Regions from separate parts of the Erwinia sp. BNK-24-b genome, predicted to be linked through region 2. Evidence: predicted binding sites of a transcription regulator. Region 2 holds the regulator's gene; each other region holds the start of a gene.
What was found. The regulator CRP, encoded in region 2, controls carbon source genes, mostly activating them, when cyclic AMP is high. The targets are predictions, from matches to a motif close to ATGTGANNNNNNTCACAT.
Positions count from the first base shown of each region.

Region 1: the regulator CRP is predicted to act here: its motif matches at 2,563-2,580, upstream of ACMGGR_RS17085 (iron-containing alcohol dehydrogenase).
Region 3: the regulator CRP is predicted to act here: its motif matches at 5,820-5,837, upstream of yrbN (protein YrbN).

Region 1 is NZ_CP179901.1:3,712,614-3,720,537, forward strand. Features, by position in the region: gene ACMGGR_RS17070 (D-threonate 4-phosphate dehydrogenase) at 1-251, opposite strand, end outside; gene dtnK (D-threonate kinase) at 268-1,542, opposite strand; gene ACMGGR_RS17080 (2-keto-3-deoxygluconate permease 1) at 1,539-2,498, opposite strand; gene ACMGGR_RS17085 (iron-containing alcohol dehydrogenase) at 2,682-3,827, shown strand; gene ACMGGR_RS17090 (dihydrodipicolinate synthase family protein) at 3,845-4,729, shown strand; gene ACMGGR_RS17095 (phosphoglycerate dehydrogenase) at 4,774-5,724, shown strand; gene ACMGGR_RS17100 (MFS transporter) at 5,810-7,129, shown strand; gene ACMGGR_RS17105 (sodium:solute symporter family protein) at 7,238-7,924, shown strand, end outside.
Region 2 is NZ_CP179901.1:268,500-276,423, reverse strand. Features, by position in the region: gene ACMGGR_RS01210 (hydrolase) at 1-837, shown strand, start outside; gene ACMGGR_RS01205 (YheU family protein) at 794-1,009, shown strand; gene ACMGGR_RS01200 (DUF1460 domain-containing protein) at 1,269-2,060, shown strand; gene ACMGGR_RS01195 (SH3 domain-containing protein) at 2,072-3,511, shown strand; gene ACMGGR_RS01190 (phosphoribulokinase) at 3,604-4,473, shown strand; gene crp (cAMP-activated global transcriptional regulator CRP) at 4,877-5,509, shown strand; gene ACMGGR_RS01180 (YccS/YhfK family putative transporter) at 5,567-7,645, shown strand; gene argD (bifunctional acetylornithine/succinyldiaminopimelate transaminase) at 7,683-7,924, opposite strand, start outside.
Region 3 is NZ_CP179901.1:421,216-429,139, reverse strand. Features, by position in the region: gene ubiT (ubiquinone anaerobic biosynthesis accessory factor UbiT) at 1-363, opposite strand, end outside; gene ubiU (ubiquinone anaerobic biosynthesis protein UbiU) at 567-1,562, shown strand; gene ACMGGR_RS02035 (U32 family peptidase) at 1,571-2,449, shown strand; gene ACMGGR_RS02030 (luciferase-like monooxygenase) at 2,666-3,673, shown strand; gene ACMGGR_RS02025 (DEAD/DEAH family ATP-dependent RNA helicase) at 3,824-5,740, opposite strand; gene yrbN (protein YrbN) at 5,757-5,813, opposite strand; gene nlpI (lipoprotein NlpI) at 5,918-6,802, opposite strand; gene pnp (polyribonucleotide nucleotidyltransferase) at 6,923-7,924, opposite strand, start outside.

The DNA.
Region 1 (7,924 bases), 1.4 Mb from region 2:
TGGACCACGCCAGGCTTTAACGCGGCGGGATCGGCCAGCGGCTCGTCAATAATATTGATAATGCCTGGCGCAAAATGCGCGTCGGCCACGCTGTTTAATACCCGTAGTTCTGCCTGCGGCGTAATACCTAATGCCATAATGCGCTGCAGCGTACTGGCGCAGCCCACTACCACGGCTGACGCGCCGGACAATGCTCCCTCGGCCAGAGATTTGATGATAATTTCCGGGCCAATCCCTGCCGGATCGCCCATAGTTACGGCTACAACTTTATTTTGCCTCACTGTACATCTCCTCTATATAGCAGATAGCTTCACGCAATATGTTTTCACTGCCAAACCCGCCTGCTTTGGTAATCACAGGAAGATCGTCAATATCACTTTGAGTAAACGTTCCCCAGGGGATGCAGGGTGCAATCTCTCCGGCAATGCGGTAGCCCTGCGCGTTGAGAATTCGGGCAACGGCAATAGCGATATCGCCGCCCGTCAGAAAGAGGCTGCCGACCTGCGCCCGGTCCAGAATAGCCAGCGTCAGCTCCGCCAGCCGCTGGCTAATGATTTCGCCCAGCGCCTGCCTGGTCAGCTGCCACTGCTCACACAAAGTATTAATTTGTTCCCTGTCACGCTCGTCGCGGCAGGTTCTCAGCACACAGTGCTGCCGCTGATGCAGTATGCGGGCGGCAATCCCGGCCAGTTCATCCACCTGCCGATGCGGTTCGCTACCGAGCAAGGCCTGCACCTCAATATCAACAATCCGTAGATTTTCCTGCTGGCTAACGCAGGCAACCTGGCGCCGTGTTGCTTCGCTCATCGATCCGGCAACAATGAGCATTGGCAGTTTTGCGCGCGCCGTAAGGTAAGCAGAGCAAGGTAAGGCATTGGCCAGACCTGCCGCGCCCGCCAGCACATAACGACAGTCAAGACGTACAGCAGCCTGAGCCACAGCCTGCAAATCTTCTTCGGTTACGGCATCGACAACGACGAGGGTTGGCTCATCTTTGGCCAGCAGTTTTAACGTTTGATCAAGGTCTGGTGAGCGAACCTGCTCAAGATAAAGCTCCTGTACCTTCAGGCCAGCCTGCTGCGCCAGAAGATCGGCAATGCGAGAGGTGGCTACCGGCGTTTTAGGATCGCTGGCGAATTCGGTTTGATGAACAGGGATCTGGTTTACCAGACAGTGTCCGTTCAGGGTTACTCTTCCTGCGGCAGGGATGGCGGCGGCCACGATAGCGATACGGGCATGCACCGCCTGCATTGCAGCCGCGATTTCCGCACCCACGTTACCGCGAAAAGTGGAATCTATTTTTTTATAAATTAAAGGTGCGTCCATGGCTGAAAGCAGCCCGGCAATTGCTTTACTGACCCGGTTCGCCGCCGTCAAAGCATCACAGGCACGGCTATCCGTATTGACCACAATAACGTCTGCGTGCCTGTTATAAGCGCTCCCATCGCGGAGCAGAACATCAGTACGGGCACCCTTTTTGGCCAGCTGCACGCCGGTATCGTTAGCGCCGGTGAAATCGTCGGCTATCACTAACATCTTCATCGCATAGGATCCTTTTTTACTGGAGCAAGGCGAGCATTGCGCCTGGCTACCCATGATGTCAGCAACGGCGTTAATATCGCGGTCGTGATTACTGAAGCAGCAATCAAGGGAGCCGCCGCCGAGGCTGCCGAAGCCAGCGTCGGATCGGCCTGGGCAATCGCCAGCGGCGTGGCGACGGCATTACCTGCCGTACTTGAAGCCGCTGCGCCCGCTACGCCAGTCCCGCCCGCCAGGCGATCGGCTTTAATGTTAAAAAATCCCCCGACCACGGTGGTTAAGATGCCCAGTAACACGCCCGCCATCCCTCCTTCCAACAGCATGCCAAGATTGATTCCGGCACCAAGCGCGAAGGCAAAGAACGGGATCAGTAGCGGGCCACCTTTAGTCAGGAAATGGCGCATATCGCTGTCTATATTCCCAAGGATCATGCCTACAACCAGTGGTATCAGCACTGCCACCAGCGCCATTATTGGAATATTTGCCATCCCGGCAGCACCCAGAGCAATCAGAGTAAAAAACGGACCGTCATTCAGTGACAAAACGGATATTGCGCCTACATCACGCTGGTTGCCAAACTCCCCCACTAACGCCGCATAAAGCCCACCGTTAGAGTTACTCATGGCAGAAATAATCGCGATGCTGGTCAGGCCAAACAGCCCGCTCTCTCCGGCAAAACGTTCGACCAGCAGCCCGACCCCGGTTGCTACCAGCAGTTTAGTCAGCGTAATGCTTCCGCCCTGCAAAATCGTATGAGGGGCGGCCCTGAAGCTAATGCCGGCTCCCATACAAAGCAGAAAGGCCCCGATTAAAGGCGCGCCGCCATTTTTGAACAGCGCGGTGGTAAACCCACCGATCTCCAGCGCATGCGGCGCAAACGTATTTATGGCTGCCCCCATGACCAGCGGAACGACCATCATTCCACCTGGTATTCTTTCTATGCCCTGTTTTATCTTCATTGGCTTCCCTGCCTGCAAGTAGTAGCATACCGCAAATTGATTATACTCAATCATAATTGATTATATGTGAGCATGATCAAATTAATCAATATCGATTTGCCCTATAAATTTATCAGGCCTTGCTCAACACTGACGAGCAAATGACTAAATATAATCAATTCACTCATCAGCAGGACAGGACGCATGACCATCAACAGCACCGTGATTAGTGGCTATCAGACGCTTAACGACATCGGCTATCTGCTACAAAACCATCAGCACGTACTGCTGGTGACGGATAAGAACATCGCTGGCATCGCAGCGGTACAACAGCTTATCGGGCAGCTTCGCAGCAAAACGACGCTGAGTATTGTGGACACCGTTCCGCCGGAACCCAGTCAGCATGACGTGGCAGCCGTTGTAACTTCGTTACAGGTACAAAACGTGGATCTGGTGATTGGCATCGGCGGCGGTAGCGTGCTGGATGTTGCTAAGCTGCTTTCCGTGCTGTGCTGTACCGGTGCGCCTTCGCTGGATGCGCTGTTAGCGGGCGAAAAACCGCAGCGCCGCACTGCTTCTTTATTAATACCTACGACCGCCGGAACAGGTTCCGAAGCCACGCCGAATGCGATTCTGGCAATCCCGGAAAAGGAAACCAAAGTCGGCATTATTTCGCCCGTGATGCTGCCGGATTACGTCATTCTTGCGCCCGAACTGACCACCAGCATGCCGGCGCATATCGCTTCTTCTACCGGTATTGATGCGCTCTGCCATTTAATTGAATGTTTTACCGCCACCGTGTCGAATCCGGTCAGCGACAACTATGCGCTGATCGGCCTGAAAAAGCTGTTTACCAGCCTGGAAACGGCAGTGGCCGACCCGAAAAACCTGGCGGCGCGTCTCGATATGCTGTGGGCTTCTTACTATGGCGGCGCGGCTATCGCCCATGCGGGAACGCATCTGGTGCATGCCATGTCCTATCCGCTTGGCGGCAAATACCATATTCCACACGGCGTGGCGAACGCCATTCTGCTGGCACCGTGCATGCGCTTTGTGCGCCCTGCCGCCGTCGGCAAATTTGCTCAGGTCTATGACTTACTGCCGGACGCGGATGCTTCGCTAAGTAAAGAAGAGAAGTCCGTGGCGCTGGTGGACTACTTCGCCGCGCTGGTAAAACGCCTGAAACTTCCCGCCAGCCTGGATGAGCTGGGTATCAATGCCGACCATCTGCCGTACCTGGTCGAAGCCGCGCTGGACGTACAGCGCCTGATGAAGAACGTTCCTGCCCCGGTTAGCGCCAACGACGTCCGCGAGGTCTACCTGACGCTGTTCCCGGCCCTGAATCACTGACAAATTACGAGGACACCATGAGCAAAAAAATCACTGGCGTACTGACTGCCATCGTCACGCCGTTTACGAAAGATGGCGACTATAACGAAGCGGCCATGCGCGTACAGATCCGGCGCCAGCTGGCAGCGGGTAACGGTATTTTCTGCGGCGGCACCAACGGCGAGTTTTTTGTGCTGAATGCACAAGAGAAGCTGGCCGTAGCGAAAACCTGCGTGGAAGAAGTGGCAGGCAAAGCACACGTAGTGGCGCACATTGGCGAGATCTCCACTCGTGAGACTATCCGCCTTGGCAAACAGGTAGCCGCGCTGGGCGTAGACGCCGTTTCGGTGATCACACCGTGGTTTGTGCCGCTGAAGCAGGAAGAGCTGATTGCGCATTATGAAGAAGTAGCGGATGCGCTGGACGTACCGATTTTCCTCTACAACATCCCGGCCCGCACCGGTAACACGCTGCAACCTGAAACGGTGCGCAAGCTGGCCGCTCACCCGAACATCATCGGCATCAAGGATAGCGCGGGCAGCTATGAAAGCCTGAGCGGCTTCCTGCAGGCGGCGGAAGGCATTGATAACTTTGACGTTCTGAACGGCCCTGACTCGCTGATCCATCAGGGTTTTGTTGACGGCTGCTCTGCCTGTATCTCCGGGCTGGCCAACGTCGCACCGAACGAGATCAACGCTATCTGGGCACGCTTCCGCGACGGCGATATTGCCGGTTCGCACAAAGCGCAGGAAAACGTCACCGGCCTGCGTACCGACCTTTACAGCGTGGGCTTCTCGCCTGCGGCCGTGAAAAAGGCCGTCGCGCTGATGGGCCATGACGTAGGCGAAAGCCGCTATGCCGTCCGCTTCAGCGCGGAAGAAGAACAGCGTATTCGCCAGATCGTTAATCAATATATTCACTAATTTGCGGCGGCGTTGCCGCCCGCTTTGATACCAGGACACGCAAGATGAAAGTGATTTGCACTTCCCCATCCTTCGCGAAATACGATACTCAGCCGATCGACACGCTGCGGCAGCAGGGATTTGAGCTGATCAAACTGCCTGCCGATGCACCGCTGAGTGTCCTACAGCCACACCTGGCGGAAACCGTGGCGATGATCGTTGCCTTTACCGACGTGAATGAAGAACTGCTGGCGCTGGCCCCGCAGCTTTCCATTGTCTGCAAGCACGGCGTAGGCGTCGATAACATCGATCTGGCTGCCACCAAAGCACGCGGTATCTATGTGACCAACGTGCCGGATGCCAACAAGCACGCGGTGGCCGATTTTGCTTTTGCGCTGATCCTTAACGCGGCACGTCAGGTCACGACGGCAGCGGTGGAAACCCGTGCCGGGCAGTGGCCGCGCATTTTCGCCACAGATGTTTATGGTAAAACGCTGGGCATTATCGGCCTTGGCAACATCGGTAAGCAGGTTGCACTGCGCGCCAGCGGCTTCAATATGCGTGTGCTGGCCTTTGATTTCTATCCCGACCAGCAATTTGCCGCCGAACACAACGTTGAGTTTGTCAGTCTGGATCGGCTGACGGAGCAGTGTGACTTTATCACCCTGCACACGCCGCTGACCGCTGAGACACGTAACCTGTTTGATGCCGCCAGAATCGCAAAGATGAAGAAATCCGCCTTTCTGATCAACGTTTCACGTGGTGGCGTGGTGAACGAAACCGATCTGTTTAACGCGCTTTCCGACAACGTGATTGCCGGTGCCGCAGCAGACGTCTTTGACCATGAGCCGCTGGAGTCGCATCCCCTGTTCTCGCTGAATAATTTTATCCCTACCTCACATATCGCGGGCTATACCGACGGGGCGATCAGCGCCATCGGCGAGCGCTGCGTGCAGCAGATTATTCAGTGTGTGAAAGAGCAGCAGCGGCCGGCCAACGTCATGAATTCACTGTAAGCAGGCCCGGGGCGTCGTTCCCGCCCCCTTAAATAAAGCTGGACGCTGCTCCAGCCTATAACAACCTCTGTATCGGGCTCAGACTATGAATACTCTTGCTGGAAATACCCGTATCCGCTGGTGGATTGCAGGCCTGATGTGGCTGGCAATTGCCATAAACTATATCGATCGCACCGTGCTGTCGGCGGCGGCACCGCACCTGATTGACGAGCTAAAACTGACGCCCGAGTTGATGGGCTTCATCATGGCGGCGTTTTTCTGGTCTTACTCGCTATTGCAAATCCCGGCAGGCTGGTTCGCTGACCGCTTTGGCCAGAAAAAAGGCCTGGGGCTGGCCGTTGCCTGGTGGTCTATCGCTACCTCAATAATGGGCCTGGCGACCGGCTTTAAATCCCTGCTGGCGTTGCGCCTGGCGCTAGGCGTGGGCGAGGCAGCGGCCTATCCAAGCAATGCCGGGATTACCGCTCGCTGGTTCCCGGATAAAGAACGGGCCACCGTTTCCGGCCTGTTCGACAGCGCCTCGAAGTTCGGTGGTGCGGTGGCGATGCCGCTGATCGTCTGGATGATCTATATGTTCGACTGGCGGCTGACCTTCCTGATTATCGGCGCCGTCGGCCTGCTATGGGTCATCGCCTGGTACTTTATCTACGCAGAAAATCCCGAAGATCATCAGTACATCAGCAAACATGAAGTCAGTCTGATCCGCGATGGCCAGGCCCGCAAGCACGGCGATAAAAGCGTAAAACCAATGAAATGGTACAAGCTGCTGCGCTACCGCAACATCTGGGCGATGTGCATCGGTTTTTTTACCATTAACTACACCTCCTATTTCTTTATCACCTGGTTGCCCACCTACCTGGTAAAGGAAAAAGGCATGGACTTCATCAAGATGGGGATGATCGCCGCACTGCCGCTGCTGTGCGGAATGATTATAGAAGTCGTGGCTGGCTGGGCCTCTGATCGCATGGTGCACAAAAAAGTGCTGTCGCTGACCGCCACCCGCAAACTTTTCCTGACTATCGGCCTGTTAATGGCGCTGTGCATTGGCTTTGCGCCATTTACTGACTCGGTATTTATGACCGTATTCCTGCTGTGCGTGGCCAAGTCCGGCACCACCGTGGCCGCCTCTCAGGTCTGGGCGCTGCCGGGCGACGTGGCACCGAAAAACAGCGTCTCAATCGTAGCCGGATTACAGAACACCGTCTCTAACCTTGGCGGGGCCATCGGGCCAATTGTTACCGGCGCCATTGTGGCCGCCACGGGCTCCTTCACCTGGGCGCTGGTGTTCTCCGCCGCGCTGGTGGTGATTGGCATCCTTAACTATCTGTTCCTGATGGGCAAAGTCGAGCCGATTTCCGACGACGAAACCGCTCTGGCTCATCGGGCTTCGCCCGGACACGCTTAACGTTCCGGTTCACCGTTTTACGCAGGCGTTCGCCAGAACGCTTTACCCTACACGGGCGCGAAAAGAGCCATAAGGCCACCGCGCTCTTACTCATCGTGAGGCATCACAATGAAAGAGTTTTCAACCGAAGGTACGTTAATTATTATCGGCATGGTGGTCATTTATATTCTGTTTACTACCTGGCTAACCTGGCGATTAAGAAGCAAAAGCTCCGGCGATTTTATGGAAGGCTCGCGCGCCATGCCTGCCTTTATTGTCGGTATCATGCTGATGTCAGAATATATCGGTGCAAAATCAACTATCGGCACGGCGCAGGCGGCCTTTGAAGGTGGTTTCGCCGCGTCCTGGTCCGTCATTGGTGCGGCTATTGGTTTCCCCATCTTCGGGCTGCTGCTGGTTAAACGTATTTATAATACCGGCAAAATTACTATTTCCGGCGCGATAGCGGAGAAATATGGCAGCACCACCAAAAACATTATTTCTATTATTATGATTTACGCGTTGCTGCTGGTGAACGTCGGTAATTACGTCAGCGGCGCGGCGGCTATTTCTACCGTATTAAAAGTCAACTTACCCGTAGCGGCTTTTATTACCGCCGTGGTCAGTACCTTTTATTTCGTCTTTGGCGGAATGAAAGGGATGGCCTGGGTTACCATGCTACATAGCGCGCTGAAGTATATCGGCATTCTGATTATTCTTGGCGTGGCGCTGAAAATGACCGGCGGCATTACGCCAATGATACAGAAGATGCCGGACTTTTACTGGACGTGGGATGGTCACATCGGTGCCAGCACC
Region 2 (7,924 bases):
CGCGTCGTTTTATTTCATGGCCTTGAAGGCAGCTTCAGCAGTCCTTATGCTCACGGCCTGCTGCAAGCCTGCAAACAGCGCGGCTGGCTGGGCGTAGTCATGCATTTTCGCGGCTGCAGCGGCGAGCCGAATCGCCTCAAGCGTATCTATCATTCCGGTGAGACCGAAGACGCCAGCTATTTCTTACAATGGCTTCGCGACAGCTGGGGAAGCGTGCCCACGGCGGCCGTCGGCTTCTCGCTTGGCGGCAACATGCTGGGCTGCCTGATGGGCAAACAGGGCGCAGATTGCCTGCTGGATGCGGGCGTTATTGTCTCTGCGCCGCTGATGCTGGAACCCTGTAGCCAGAGGCTGGAGCGGGGTTTCTCACGTCTTTACCAGCGTTACCTGCTAAACTTGCTCAGACAGAATGCCACCCGAAAACTGCACGCCTGGCCCGGAACGCTGCCGGTAGATTTAGCTCAGCTTAAAGGATTCAAAAAACTCAGAGAGTTTGATGATGCCATTACCGCCAGGGCGCACGGTTTTCTGGACGCAACGGATTACTACCGTCGCTGTAGCGCTATGCCTTTGCTGCCGCAGGTGCGTAAACCCTTGCTGATCATTCATGCTAAAGACGATCCGTTTATGACCGACGACGTTATTCCCGCTGCGGGCACGCTCCCTGCCTGTGTGGAATACCAGTTAACGCAGCATGGCGGGCACGTAGGATTTGTAGGCGGAACGCTGCGCAAGCCGCAAATGTGGCTGGAACAGCGCGTTCCACAATGGCTTTCAACCTGGCTGGACAACAATGATTATTCCCTGGAAAGAACTGGACCCGGAAACGCTCGCTAATCTGATTGAAGCCTTTGTTCTGCGCGAAGGCACCGATTACGGCGAACAGGAGCGTTCGCTGGAACAGAAAGTTCAGGACGTGAAACGCCAGTTAACCAGCGGTGAAGCGGTGCTGGTCTGGTCTGAACTGCACGAAACCGTCAACATCATGCCCAGGGGGCATATCCGTTAAAGCTCTTCAAAAAGGGAAGGGTTTTAAACCCTTCCCTTTTTGAAATCCCACGCATTATTACAGTAATAAAAGCACCTTACCCCAAACCCTTAATTAACATTAACTTCCTTTCTGAATATCATGCGCTTTTTGGTAAAAATTATTTAAAAACAAACTAATCTTAATTTATAAAATTAAGATTAAAAAAATTCTTCCCCCTTGAAAATAATCCAGAACGGATAAACAATGAACCCCCGCAAGCAAATGAAAGGAATCTTCTATGCACAGAGCACATCTTATTCCATTGTTATGTACACTTATTACGGCTTGTTCCTGTCAAACGCCCTCTGTTGTCATTGACCCCGCCTCACAAAGAAAAGTCGATGAGATTTTGAATAGTCATATACTGCCAAATGGCCAAATACCGATTGGCAGCAAAATAGATATCGTGTCCGCACGGCTTTCAGGAACGCCCTATGCCGCAAATACGCTTATCGGCTCCATAAACACGCCAGAAAAACTGGTGGTCAATATTAACGGCGTAGACTGCTATACCTTCATTGATTACGTTAACGCCCTTAGCCACGCCAGCAGCAAGTCAGACTTCTTTACTCAGCTGAAGAAAACACGTTATGTGAACAGCGACGTAGATTTCCTGTACAGAAGACATTTCTTTACCGACTGGGCCGCGCGCTATCCTGCAAATGCAAAAGATGTCACGCCTGAAATTAGCGCCAACTATAAAAAAGTCACTAAATATCTTAATCAAAAAGAAGATGGCAGCCACTACATTAACGGGCTGGACGTTCGTAAAAGAGACATTAATTACATTCCCGGCATCGCTATTAATCAGGATGTTATTAGCCAGCTTAAGACCGGGGACTATATTGGCATTTATACAAATTTAGCCGGTCTGGATGTGACGCACGTTGGCATCTTTATCATGACCGATACCGGGCCCGTCTTCCGTAACGCCTCTTCTCTGAAAATAAATAATAAAGTTGTGGACTCACCTTTCACCGAATATATGAAAGGCAAACCGGGCATCATTGTGCTGCGTCCGCTGAAATAAAAGGAGCCAGCATGAAAAGAATGCGGCACTACTCTGTATTATCCTTGCTAATAGCCGGATGTCATTCGTTCGACCCGGCTAACGGTCCTCAGCCTGTATATAATGTTACGCCAGCGGCGACAGAAACCACGCCTGTCGATGCGACAAAATCCATTTTCCCTCTGGCGCGCTACTCGCAGGAGAGTGATAAGTGGTTACCGCCAGCCGCCGTCGGCTATAACACGCCCGTGATAGATGCGGCAACGCAGCAGCGGCACTTCGCCGCGTTAAAGGCGCGCTATTTTGGTACGGGGGAAAAAGATAGATCCCCCTGGAACCCGCTCTATATCGATAAAATTATCGCGACGCATGCAGCCAGGGATGCGATTAACCAGGTCGCGGACACTTACTTAACCAGTAGTGCAAAAAGCTACGGGCTGAATTTTCGCGTGCTTCCTCAGTCATGGAAGGATGCGGTCAAAGCGAATATAACCGTCTCCGTCACTGACGAAAGTGCAGGACGCTCTATTGCCGTCAGAGAAACCTTGCTCAGGGCATTGCCAACCAGCGATCCGGCTTTTGATGACCCAGGACGAGCCGGACAGGGCTATCCTTTTGACAATTTACAGGTATCAGCAATTCGGGCAGGTACGCCGCTTTATACTTTAGCAACCAGTAAAGACAGAGCCTGGCAGTATATTGTCTCCCCCACGCTAATGGGCTGGGTTAAGAGTGACGACGTCGCCACGGTCGATGAAATGTTTGTCACCCGCTGGCGCGGGCTGGCGCAGCAGCAGCTGGCCAGCGCGGTTAGAGAGCCCGTCTCTGTCGCGACAGAAAACCGTTTCTATTTTATCGCGCGTCCCGGCACTATCCTGCCGCTTCAGCAGCAAAACGGGCAGCCTCGCATTGCTGTTCCGGTCAAAACGGCGGATGGCAAGGCCGAAATCAGCTGGGTTAACACAGAACAGCAAGATTTTGCCCCCATGCCGCTGCCAATGACTCCTGCCAATATCGCCAGGTTAATCAAGTCGATGCAGGGCAAACCTTATGGCTGGGGACAATTCAATTTCTATAACGACTGTTCCGCCGAGATGCGTAGCCTGATGATGCCGTTTGGTCTGTTTCTGCCGCGCGATTCCTCTGAGCAAGCCGCAAGCGGTCGCGTGGTCGATGTGAGCAAGCTGAGTCCCGCCGCCCGGCTGGATTATCTGGTGAAAAACGGCAGGCCGTTCACTACGCTGATTCATATTGACGGCCACATTATGCTGTATATCGGCAATACCGAACTCGACGGCAAGCTTGTTCCCATGACTTACCAGAACATGTGGGGATTGCATACGCAAAGCCACGAAGGACGAAGTATTATCGGCGGCGCCGTCTTCTTCCCTTTGCTTACCCACTACCCGGAAGACAAAGATCTGACTTCACTGGCCGCTAAACCATTATTCGCACTTACCTTTATCGAATAAGCCGCCGTTGCCCGGCTCACTACCGGGCAACAGATGACAACGAACAATAAAACGTGCTAACAATGGCGGAATAACGCTCACAGGAAATGCTTATGTCCGCCAAACATCCAGTGATTGCCGTAACCGGTTCCAGCGGCGCAGGCACCACCACCACCAGCCTGGCCTTTCGCAAAATATTTCAACAGCTTGGCCTGCACGCCGCCGAGCTGGAAGGCGACAGCTTCCATCGCTATACCCGGCCTGAAATGGACATGGCGATCCGCAAAGCGCGGGATATGGGCCGCCATATCAGCTATTTTGGGCCTGAAGCCAACGACTTCTCCCTGCTGGAACAGACCTTTGTGGAATATGGCCGCAGCGGCAGCGGTCAGTCCAGAAAATATCTGCATACCTACGACGAGGCAGTACCGTGGAACCAGGTTCCCGGTACGTTTACGCCGTGGCAGCCGCTGCCGGAACCTACCGATGTCCTGTTTTACGAAGGACTGCACGGCGGCGTGGTGACGCCGCAGAATAACGTTTCGCAGCATGTCGATCTGCTGGTTGGCGTGGTGCCGATCGTCAATCTGGAGTGGATACAAAAAATGATCCGCGACACCAGCGAACGCGGGCACTCGCGCGAGGCGGTAATGGACTCCGTAGTGCGCTCAATGGAAGATTACATTAACTTTATTACGCCACAGTTCTCCCGTACCCATATCAACTTTCAGCGCGTGCCGACGGTGGATACCTCCAATCCCTTCGCTGCGCGTGGTATTCCCTCGCTTGATGAAAGCTTTGTCGTGATCCATTTTCAGGCGCTGGAAAATATCGATTTCCCTTATCTGCTGGCGATGCTGCAGGGCGCTTTTATTTCCCATATCAATACGCTGGTGGTGCCGGGCGGCAAAATGGGTCTGGCGATGGAGCTGATCATGGGCCCGCTGGTCAAGCGGCTGATTGAAGGCAAGAAAATTAAGTAGCGCTTCCGGCTTAAGCGCGCGGCGGCTGATGCTTACCCGGGGGTAAGGATTCTCTCAAAATGGAGAATGTTGCTGCCCGCGTTGTCGCTGTCGGTGTAACAAGTTCCTCTAATTCATTTAGTTAACTTATGAAGATGTTCTGATAACTAAAACGGCAATCGGGCAGATTTCCCGCTATGCTGAAGCGAGACAACAGAAGACACCCATGCAAAGCTGTGCTACAAACAAAGCTGAATTTCGTCAGTACTCTACAAACCAGACGAAACGGGACGACATAACGAGCCCGGCACTCAACAGAGAGCCGAATAAAATTCCTGCATTGGGAAGCGCTTGACTATTTCAACGCCTGTCAGGGAACTCTGCCCCTGTATTTAGGCACGATAACAACAGAGGATAACAGCGAATGGTTCTCGGCAAACCGCAAACAGACCCGACACTTGAATGGTTCCTGTCACATTGCCATATTCATAAGTATCCATCCAAAAGTACGCTGATCCACCAGGGTGAGAAAGCAGAAACCCTTTACTACATCGTCAAAGGCGCGGTAGCGGTGTTGATCAAGGATGAAGAAGGCAAAGAGATGATCCTTTCCTACCTCAATCAGGGCGACTTTATTGGCGAGCTTGGCCTGTTTGAAGAAGGCCAGGAGCGCAGCGCCTGGGTACGAGCGAAAACTGCCTGTGAAGTGGCTGAAATCTCTTATAAAAAGTTCCGCCAGCTGATTCAGGTCAACCCTGATATCCTGATGCGTCTTTCCTCACAGATGGCGCGTCGCCTGCAGGTAACCTCAGAGAAAGTGGGCAATTTAGCTTTCCTCGATGTGACAGGTCGCATCGCGCAAACCCTGCTAAACCTGGCTAAGCAGCCGGACGCCATGACCCATCCGGACGGCATGCAGATTAAGATTACCCGTCAGGAAATTGGTCAAATCGTTGGCTGCTCGCGTGAAACCGTTGGGCGTATCCTGAAGATGCTGGAAGATCAAAATCTGATCTCCGCTCACGGTAAAACTATCGTTGTCTACGGCACACGCTAAGCCGTTCTGAGAGTAAGGCGCAATATCGCTATTGCGCCTTTTTAGCAGATCCAGATTATGTGGCGCCGACTCATCTATCATCCCGAAGTTAACTACGCGCTGCGCCAGACGCTGGTGCTGTGCCTGCCCGTGACCGTTGGCTGGCTGCTGGGCAGTCTGCAAAATGGCCTTCTCTTCTCGCTGGTGCCTGCCTGCTGCAATATTGCCGGTCTGGACACGCCGCACAAACGCTTCTTTAAGCGCCTGCTTATCGGCGGGGGCCTGTTCGCCCTCAGCAGTTTCCTGGTGCAGTATCTGGGCGAGCATGCCGTTCCGTTGCCCGCTATCCTGTTTTTTATGGCGCTGCTGCTGGGCGTGACCGGCGAAATCAGCCCGCTACACGGCAGACTGCTGCCCGGCGCCTTAATTGCCGGGATTTTTACCCTCAGCCTTGCGGGACGCATGCCGATCTGGGAGCCGCCTTCGCTCTATATCCTGGGCACCGTCTGGTACGGCGTTTTTAACTGGTTCTGGTTCTGGCTGTGGAAAGAGCAGCCGATGCGGGAAACGCTGAGCCTGCTTTACCGCGAGCTGGCTGACTATTGCGAAGCCAAATATACGCTGCTCACCAAACTGACCGACCCGGAAAAAGCGCTGCCGCCGCTGCTGGCTCGTCAGCAAAAGGCGGTCGATCTGATTACCACCTGCTATCAGCAGATGCACATGCTCTCCGCCAGCAATGACAATCATCACAAACGGCTGACCCGTGCTTTCCAGGTAGCGCTGGATTTGCAGGAGCATATCGCCGTCAGCCTGCACCAGCCGGAAGAGGTGCAGAAGCTGGTCGAACAAAGTCATGCTGAAGCCGTGATCCGCTGGAATGCGCTGACCATCGCCGCCCGTTTGCGGGAGCTTGCTGATAATATCCTGTATCACCAGCTACCTGAGCGTTTCAGCATGGAGAAACAGCTGCGGGCGCTGGAAAAAATCGCCCGTCAGCATCCTGCCAATCCGGTGGGTAATTTTTGCGCTTATCACTTTAACCGCATCGCCCGCGTGTTACGAACCCAGCGGCCGCTCTATCAGCGCGATTTAATGGCCGACAGGCAAAAACGGCTGCCGCTGCTGCCCGCTATTAAAAGCTATCTGTCCCTGAAGTCCGCGGCGCTGCGTACCGCAGCCAGATTTGCCGTGATGCTCGCTTTCGCCAGTTCGCTGGCCCTGTTCTTTAATCTGCCCAAGCCCTACTGGATACTGATGACGGTGATGTTCGTCAGCCAGAACGGCTACAGCGCGACCAGGGTAAGGATCCAGCACCGTGCGCTGGGCACGCTTGCCGGACTGGTTATCGCCGCCCTGACGCTACGGTTTCAGGTGCCGGAATCGGCCGTGCTGCTGGTGATGCTAACGCTGACGCTGGCTGGCTATCTGGTTATTCGTAAATTTTACGGCCTGGCGATGATTGGCTTTACCGTCACGGCGGTCTATTCACTGCAGCTGCTGGCGCTGAACGGTGCCGATTTTCTACTGCCGCGCCTGCTGGATACGCTGATGGGTTGCCTGATCGCCTTCGGCGGCATGGTCTGGCTCTGGCCGCAGTGGCAGAGCGGCCTGCTGCGACAGAACGCCCACGACGCGCTGGAAACCTATCAGGAAGCTTTACGGCAGCTGCTGGGCAACGAACAGGATCCGCAAAAGCTGGCATGGCAACGCATGCGGGTTAATCAGGCGCACAATGCGCTGTTTAACTCGCTAAATCAGGCGATGCAGGAACCGGGATTTAACGCCAGCTATCTGGCCGATATGAAACTGTGGGTAACGCACAGCCAGTTCATTGTTGAACACATTAATGCGATGACCATCCTGGCACGCGAACATACCATGCTGACGCCACAGCTTGCCGAGCGCTATTTACAGACCTGCGAAGTGGCCCTACAGCGCTGCCAGCAGCGGCTGGAATATGATGGCCCCAGCTCTGACAGCAACGTGCTGGATGCGCAGATTGAGTTTCATCAGGGAGCGGTAACGGTTCTGGAAAGGCATGTAAAAAGGATTTTGAGCCACCTGGGCGTGATGCACACTATCTCATCGCTGGCGTGGAGCAATCGACCTCATCATGGACGCTGGCTGTCGCGCCATCTGAGAAAATCCGCCTGAGCAATAGCCGGAGGTGTTCAGCCTCCGGCTATTCGTCTTAAGCCAGCAGCTTTTTCACTGCGGTGGCAAAGCGATTCATCCCTTCTTCAATATCGGCCGGTTCAATCACCAGAGAAGGCGCGAAACGGATAACATCCGTGCCGGCGTTGAGGATCATCACGCCTTCTGCCGCAGCAGCGTTCAGGAAATCGCGTGCTTTGCCCGCATGCTGCGGCTTCAGCGCCGCGCCGATCAGCAGCCCTTTACCACGGATGTCGGTGAACAGATCCAGCTGTGCAT
Region 3 (7,924 bases), 150 kb from region 2:
ATCGCCTTCAATCAGCAACCGACGCTGAAAAAACAGGGTATCGGGATCCCGACGCCGTGCGGCAATTAACAGCAGATCGTTAACGTCACCGCGAAACCAGACGTCTGCCTCTGTGCGATTGGTTATGCGCAATATTCCTTGCTCAACGGTAGTTGTCCAGCGCAGCCCAAGGTCGCGGATTTCCACGCCTAACCAGCGATCCTTCAGAAAGTTTAACTCACCTTCCGCCAGTGCATAGTGAAATTGCCAGTTCAGCAGCTGTTGCAGCAGCTGCTTTTTCACGATGAAGGGGGCAAACTGCAGCGGAAGCCGCAGAAAACGGGGACCTTTGCGGACAAGCTGCGCGCGTAACGGATTCAACACCATTATCACTCCTTTAAATAAAATTTAAGCTATTTTGCCAGATTGAGAAATCCCTTCAGGCGGTTGGATCAATAAAGTGCGTGAACCCTGGGGTTTTAACAGCAAGACTGATAGCTATCAATATGCTTTTAACTGTTCTGAATCAAAAAGCGTCGCGGCCGGCATGACTACACTCGTTTGTTTTTCTGTTTATGGAATGTCATATGGAACTGCTTTGCCCTGCCGGGAATCTGCCAGCGCTAAAGGCGGCCGTCGCCAGCGGCGCGGATGCTGTCTACGTCGGCTTAAAGGATGATACCAACGCCCGCCATTTTGCCGGGCTTAACTTCACCGCAAAGCGGCTGGAGGAAGCAGCCCGCTACGTTCATCAGCATAGACGCAAACTGCACGTTGCGATCAATACTTTCGCCCATCCGGCCGGCTTCGAACGCTGGGAGCGCGCCATTGATAGCGCGGCCGCAGCGGGCGTCGATGCGCTGATTCTGGCCGATATCGCCATGCTTGATTATGCCGCTCGCCGCTACCCGCAGATTGAGCGCCACGTCTCCGTGCAGGCTTCGGCAACCAATCTGGAAGCGATAAAATTCTATCAGCGTCATTTTGACGTCGCTCGCGTGGTGTTGCCGCGTGTTCTCTCGCTCCACCAGGTGCGCCAGCTTGCCCGCACCTCGCCCGTCCCGCTGGAGGTCTTTGCTTTCGGCAGCCTCTGTATTATGGCAGAGGGCCGCTGCTACCTCTCTTCCTGGCTAACCGGCGAATCGCCCAACACCGTGGGTGCCTGTTCGCCCGCGCGCTTTGTACGCTGGCAGCAAACGCCGGAGGGTCTGGAGTCGCGCCTGAACGACGTGCTGATTGACCGTTACGACGCCGCTGAAAACGCCGGTTACCCTACCCTGTGTAAAGGACGCTATAAGGTCGAAGAAGCGCGCTATCACGCGCTGGAAGAACCCACCAGCCTGAACACGCTGGAGCTGCTGCCGGATTTGCTGGCGATGAATATTGCTTCGGTAAAAATCGAGGGGCGTCAGCGCAGTCCGGCTTATGTCGAGCAGGTTACGCAGATCTGGCGGCAGGCCATCGACTGCTGTAAGGCAGACCCGCAAAACTTTGCCGTCCAGCAGCGCTGGATGGCCGCGCTTAGCGAGCTGAGTGAAGGCACGCAAACCACGCTGGGCGCTTATCATCGTCAATGGCAGTAGGAAAAATCATGAAATATGCCCTGGGGCCGGTGCTCTGGTACTGGCCAAAAGCGACCCTGGAAGCGTTTTATCAGGCCGCTTCGGCAAGCCATGCCGACATTATTTATCTGGGAGAGGCCGTTTGCAGTAAACGCCGCGCGACAAAATTTGCTGACTGGATGGCGATGGCGAAAGCGCTGGCCAGCGCCGGCAAACAGGTAACGCTGAGCACGCTGGCGCTGATTGAGTCGCCGTCGGAACTGAGCGAACTGAAGCGCTATGTCGATAACGGCGAGTTTCTGATCGAGGCCAACGATATGGCGACGGTTAATCTGGCTGCCGAAGCCGGACTGCCTTTTGTCGCGGGACACGCGCTGAACTGCTACAACGCAGCAACGCTGCGCCTGCTGCATAAACTTGGTATGGTGCGCTGGTGCATGCCGGTAGAGCTTTCGCGCGACTGGCTCGCCAGCCTGTTACAACAGTGCGAGCAGCTGGAGATACGCGGAAAGTTTGAGGTTGAAGTGTTGAGCTACGGTTATCTGCCGCTCGCTCTTTCTGCCCGCTGCTTTACTGCCAGAGCAGAAAACCGCGGTAAGGACGAATGCGAAACCTGCTGCATTAACTATCCGACGGGCCGGGCGCTGCGCTCTCAGGAAGATCAGCAGGTCTTTGTCCTGAACGGCATTCAGACCATGAGCGGCTACTGCTACAACCTGGGTAACGAGCTGGTCTCTATGCAGGGCCTGGTCGATATCGTCAGGCTTTCGCCTCAGGGTGATGAAACGCTGGCGATGATTGATACCTTCCGCGCTAACGAAACGGGAGGCGCGCCGCTGCCTCTGACAAACCAGCATCACTGCAATGGCTACTGGCGACAGGTCGCTGGCCTGACGCTGGTGGTTTAAGCCACAGGCGGGAAGGGATGCCCGCTGACTGCTGTCCGATAATTACCCTTCTGTTTTCTATCAGTAAAGATATACTTATCTTTTACCGGCTCCTGAGCCGTTGCCGAAGCGGCTTTTCGATGCGTAAAGTGCTGCAAATTGCCAATCTACCTGACCAAAGATCGCTTAGGCTGTGTGTTTGCGCAGGCGCGTAGCCTGGAAATAAAGTGAGCGATTATGTCTGATAAAAAAAATGCCTCCCTGTCCGTGCTCGATCTGGCCCCTATCCCGCAGGGCGCGACCGCGCGTGACGCTTTTCATACCTCGCTGGCGATGGCGCAGCAGGCGGAAAAACTGGGCTTTAACCGCTACTGGCTGGCGGAGCACCACAATATGACCGGCATCGCCAGTGCGGCGACGTCGGTGCTGATCGGCTACCTTGCAGCCAACACCACTACGCTGCGTCTTGGCTCTGGCGGCGTGATGCTGCCTAACCACTCGCCGTTAGTTATTGCCGAGCAGTTCGGCACGCTGGAATCCCTCTACCCCGGCCGTATTGATTTGGGCCTGGGGCGCGCGCCGGGTTCCGATCAGCGTACGATGATGGCGCTGCGCCGCCATATGGGCGGCCACGTTGATAACTTCCCGTCCGACGTGGCGGAAATGATCGCCTGGTTTGACGCGCCGGAAGGCGCAGAGCCTGCCGTACAGCCTGTTCCCGGACTGGGACTGAAAATTCCGGTATGGCTGCTGGGTTCCAGCCTGTACAGCGCACAGCTGGCCGCGAAGCTAGGGCTGCCGTTTGCCTTCGCCTCGCATTTCGCGCCGGATATGCTGCTGCAGGCGCTGCATCTGTACCGGGAAAACTTCAAGCCGTCCGCTCGTCTGGCACAGCCGCATGCCATGGTATGCGTCAACGTAGTCGCTGCCGACAGCGAGCACGATGCCCGCTTCCTCTTTACCTCTATGCAGCAGCAGTTCGTCAATCTGCGTCGCGGCAAGCCAGGCCCGCTGCCTGCGCCGGTAGAGAATATGGATAACCTGTGGTCGCCTTCCGAGCAGTACGGCGTGCAGCAGGCGCTGAGCATGTCTATCGTTGGCGATGTGGATAAAGTACGGCACGGCCTGGTAGCGCTGATGCGGGAAACGCAGGCGGATGAAATCATGGTCAACGGCCAGATTTTCGATAAGGAAGCGCGCCTGCACTCTTTTGCGCTGGCGATGGAAGCTTACCGTTCGCTGTAAGCGACGCGGCGGAGGGATCCTCTCCTCCGCCCGGCCATTAAATTACCGCTTCTGCCAGAAAGCGATCCTTGCCGGAATAGTGCTTAAGACCAATATAAAGAGCAAAAAAAAACCAGCCCGAAGGCTGGTTTTTTATTTCGCAGTCAGTGCTTACGCATCACGACGACGGGTTGGTGCGCTGCCGTCTTCACGACGCGGACCACGGTTACCACCGTCACGGCTGAAACCGCCGCCACGACGTTCGCCGCCACCGCTACGCTCGTTGCTGAAGCGACGACCGCCTTCGCTGCGGCCGCCTTCGCTACGACCGCCGCCGAAGCCGCCACGACCAGCACCAGCGCCTGGACCACCACGACGCTCGCCACCGCGATCGGCAGGACGAGGCTGTGCATCACCAATCAGCTGCATATTCATCGGTTTGTTCAGAATACGCGTGCGGGTGAAATGAGACAGGATATCGCCCGGCATGCCTTTCGGCAGCTCGATGGTAGAGTGCGTACCAAACAGCTTGATGTTGCCGATATAGCGGCTGCTGATGTCGCCTTCGTTAGCGATAGCGCCAACGATGTGACGTACTTCAACGCCGTCATCACGACCCACTTCGATACGGTAAACTTCCATATCGCCAACGTCACGACGTTCACGACGTGGACGGTCGCCATCACGGCTTTCGCGAGGACCACGATCCGGACGGTCGCCACGGCGATCGTCACGCTCTTTGAACTCACGACGCGGACGCGGAGCCGGATCGGCAGGAACGATCAGCGGACGCTCGCCCTGTGCCATTTTCAGCAGTGCGGCAGCCAGCGTTTCGATATCCAGCTCTTCTTCCGCAGGCTGCATTTTGCTCAGCAGCGCACGGTACTGTTCCAGATCGCTGCTTTCCAGCTGCTGCTGAACCTTCGCCGCGAACTTAGCCAGGCGACGCTCGCCCAGCAGTTCTGCGTTTGGCAGCTCAACTTCTGGAATAGTCAGCTTCATGGTGCGTTCGATGTTGCGCAGCAGACGACGCTCGCGGTTCTCAACGAACAGCAGCGCGCGACCAGCACGGCCAGCACGGCCGGTACGGCCGATACGGTGGACGTAAGACTCTGCATCCATAGGGATGTCATAGTTTACAACCAGGCTGATACGCTCAACGTCCAGACCACGTGCCGCAACGTCGGTCGCAATCAGGATATCCAGTCGACCATCTTTCAGGCGCTCCAGCGTCTGCTCACGCAGTGCCTGGTTCATATCGCCGTTCAGAGCTGCACTGTTGTAACCGCTGCGCTCCAGCGCTTCAGCCACTTCCAGCGTTGCGTTTTTGGTACGAACGAAGATGATCGCCGCATCAAAATCTTCTGATTCCAGGAAGCGTACCAGCGCGTCGGTTTTACGGCCGTAGGCTGTCCAGTAGCTCTGGCTGATGTCAGGACGCGTGGTCAGGCTTGACTGAATACGCACTTCCTGCGGCTCTTTCATGAAGCGTTTGGTAATACGACGGATCGCTTCAGGCATAGTTGCAGAGAACAGAGCGGTCTGATGACCTTCCGGGATCTGCGCCATGATAGTTTCAACGTCTTCGATGAAGCCCATACGCAGCATTTCATCGGCTTCGTCCAGCACCAGGCCGCGCAGGTTAGAAAGGTCTAACGTGCCGCGTTTCAGGTGGTCCAGCAAACGGCCAGGCGTACCCACAACAACCTGTGGACCCTGACGCAGTGCACGCAGCTGTACGTCATAACGCTGGCCGCCGTAAAGGGCCACTACGTTAAGACCGCGCATGTGTTTAGAGAATTCAGTTACGGCTTCTGCAACCTGAACCGCCAACTCACGAGTTGGTGCCAGCACCAGGATCTGCGGCGCTTTCAGGTTACTGTCAATGTTGTTCAGCAATGGCAGCGAGAACGCTGCGGTTTTGCCACTACCGGTCTGTGCCATACCCAGTACGTCACGGCCCGCCAGCAGGTGAGGAATACACTCAGCCTGGATCGGAGATGGCTTCACATAGCCTATGCCGTTAAGTGATTCGAGGATGGATTCGTTCAGACCCAGGTCAGCAAAAGTGGTTTCAATTTCAGTCATGTAGTACACGTGCCTCTTAGATTGCGGCGGCCAGTCTACATAACTCGTCGTGAAAACATTCAGTCATTTTCATCAAAAAGTGTGAACCGGCTCAAATTAGTGGTTTCGACGAACAAGAAAGCCCTCACCCGTGAAGATGATGACATTTCAAAAATCAGGACAAAAAAAGTTCGTCAGCTATTGCTGGTCAGATTCTGATAAATCGTCTTGTGTCTGGCCGAGTAGCGCCAGCTCCAACAATGCATATCGGTGCTCAACAAAGTTATGTACGTTGTTGGCGACCGTCAGCTTGAACAACGCTTCTGCGTTGCTCTTCTCCCCCAGACTTAGGTAGTGCTTACCTAAATAGAAGTTGGTTTCACTGAGATGTTCAGCGAGCGAGGTGTTATCCGTTGCGTCCGCCTTGAGCCTCTCCATCAGCGTGTTTTCGCTGATATGGCCCAGGTAGAACTCGACAATATTCCATCCCCATTGGTCTCTGTCCGCTTTGTCGTAGCGCTGTTGAAGCGATACGGCTGCCTGGTCGGCGTTTATCTCGCGTTCATTGAGATAGAGCCAAAGGCTGCGGAAGGGATCGTTAGGATCGTCTTGATAAAACGCCAGCAGATCATCTTGCGCCAGTTTAAATCTTCCACCGTAGTAGAGGGCGATACCGCGATTTAAATGCGCATAATTGTAAGTTGGATCAAGCTCAAGTACAGAATCAAACGCTTCGTAGGCGGCATCAAAGTTGCCTGCCTGCGTTAGATATATGCCTAAGTAATTGAATACTTCCGGCATATCTGGTCTGACAGATAGCGCTTGTGAAAAATCATTTCGCGCCAGTGCTCTCAAACCAAGACTATCATACAACACTCCGCGCTCATATAACAGCTGTGCGCGTTCATCATCGGTCAGGGCCCGACTGGCAAGAATTTGTTCCATGCGTGCCAGGATAACTTCCTGTTGCAGCGTAGGCTGTAGCGGAACAGCTAAAACCTCGTTGTTACGCCAATCCGAGTTGCTGCATCCTGCCAGCGTTAAAGCTGTCGCAACGAAACACCAGCGCAAAAAAGGCTTCATTTCCACTCCCGAATACAAACAATGGGATGACTCCTTCATCCGCCTGCCGTGCACAAGGTGTCGTCCTGCCCTCGCGATGAAACGGCTCTCCGCCCAACGGCGGAGAGCTTAGCGTTCTTCTTACTCTGCTGAAGCTTCTGGTGCTGGCGCAGCCGCCGCTTCCGGCTCGGCTGCTTCTTTGATGCTCAGGCGCACGCGGCCCTGACGATCAACTTCCAGTACCTTCACCGGCACTTCCTGGCCCATCTGCAGATAGTCAGTGACTTTCTCAACGCGCTTGTCGGCGATTTGAGAAATATGCACCAGACCTTCTTTACCGCCGCCGATAGCGACGAAGGCACCGAAGTCTACGATACGAGTAACTTTACCGTTGTAGATACGGCCCACTTCGATTTCTGCAGTGATCTCTTCGATACGACGGATAGCAAATTTCGCTTTGTCGCCATCGGTTGCCGCGATTTTTACGGTACCGTCATCTTCGATTTCGATGGTGGTGCCGGTTTCTTCGGTCAGCGCACGAATAACGGAGCCGCCTTTACCGATAACGTCTTTGATCTTGTCCGGGCTGATCTTGATGGTATGGATGCGCGGAGCAAACTGAGAGATATCGCCGCGTGGCGTGCTGATAGCCTGTTCCATTACGCCCAGGATGTGCAGACGTGCGCCCTTAGCCTGGTTCAGTGCCACCTGCATGATTTCGCGGGTGATACCTTCGATTTTAATGTCCATCTGCAGCGCGGTGATGCCTTCACGGCTACCGGCTACTTTAAAGTCCATATCGCCCAGGTGATCTTCATCGCCCAGGATATCAGACAGCACGACAAAGTTGTCGTTATCTTTAACCAGACCCATCGCGATACCGGCTACGGCCGCTTTGATCGGCACGCCCGCATCCATCAGCGCCAGAGAAGCACCGCAAACGGAAGCCATTGACGATGAACCGTTAGATTCGGTGATTTCTGACACTACGCGCACGGTGTACGGGAACGCATCGCCTTTAGGCATAACGGCCAGCACGCCACGCTTCGCCAGACGACCGTGACCAATTTCACGACGCTTCGGCGAACCGACCATACCGGTTTCACCTACGGAGTATGGAGGGAAGTTGTAGTGGAACAGGAA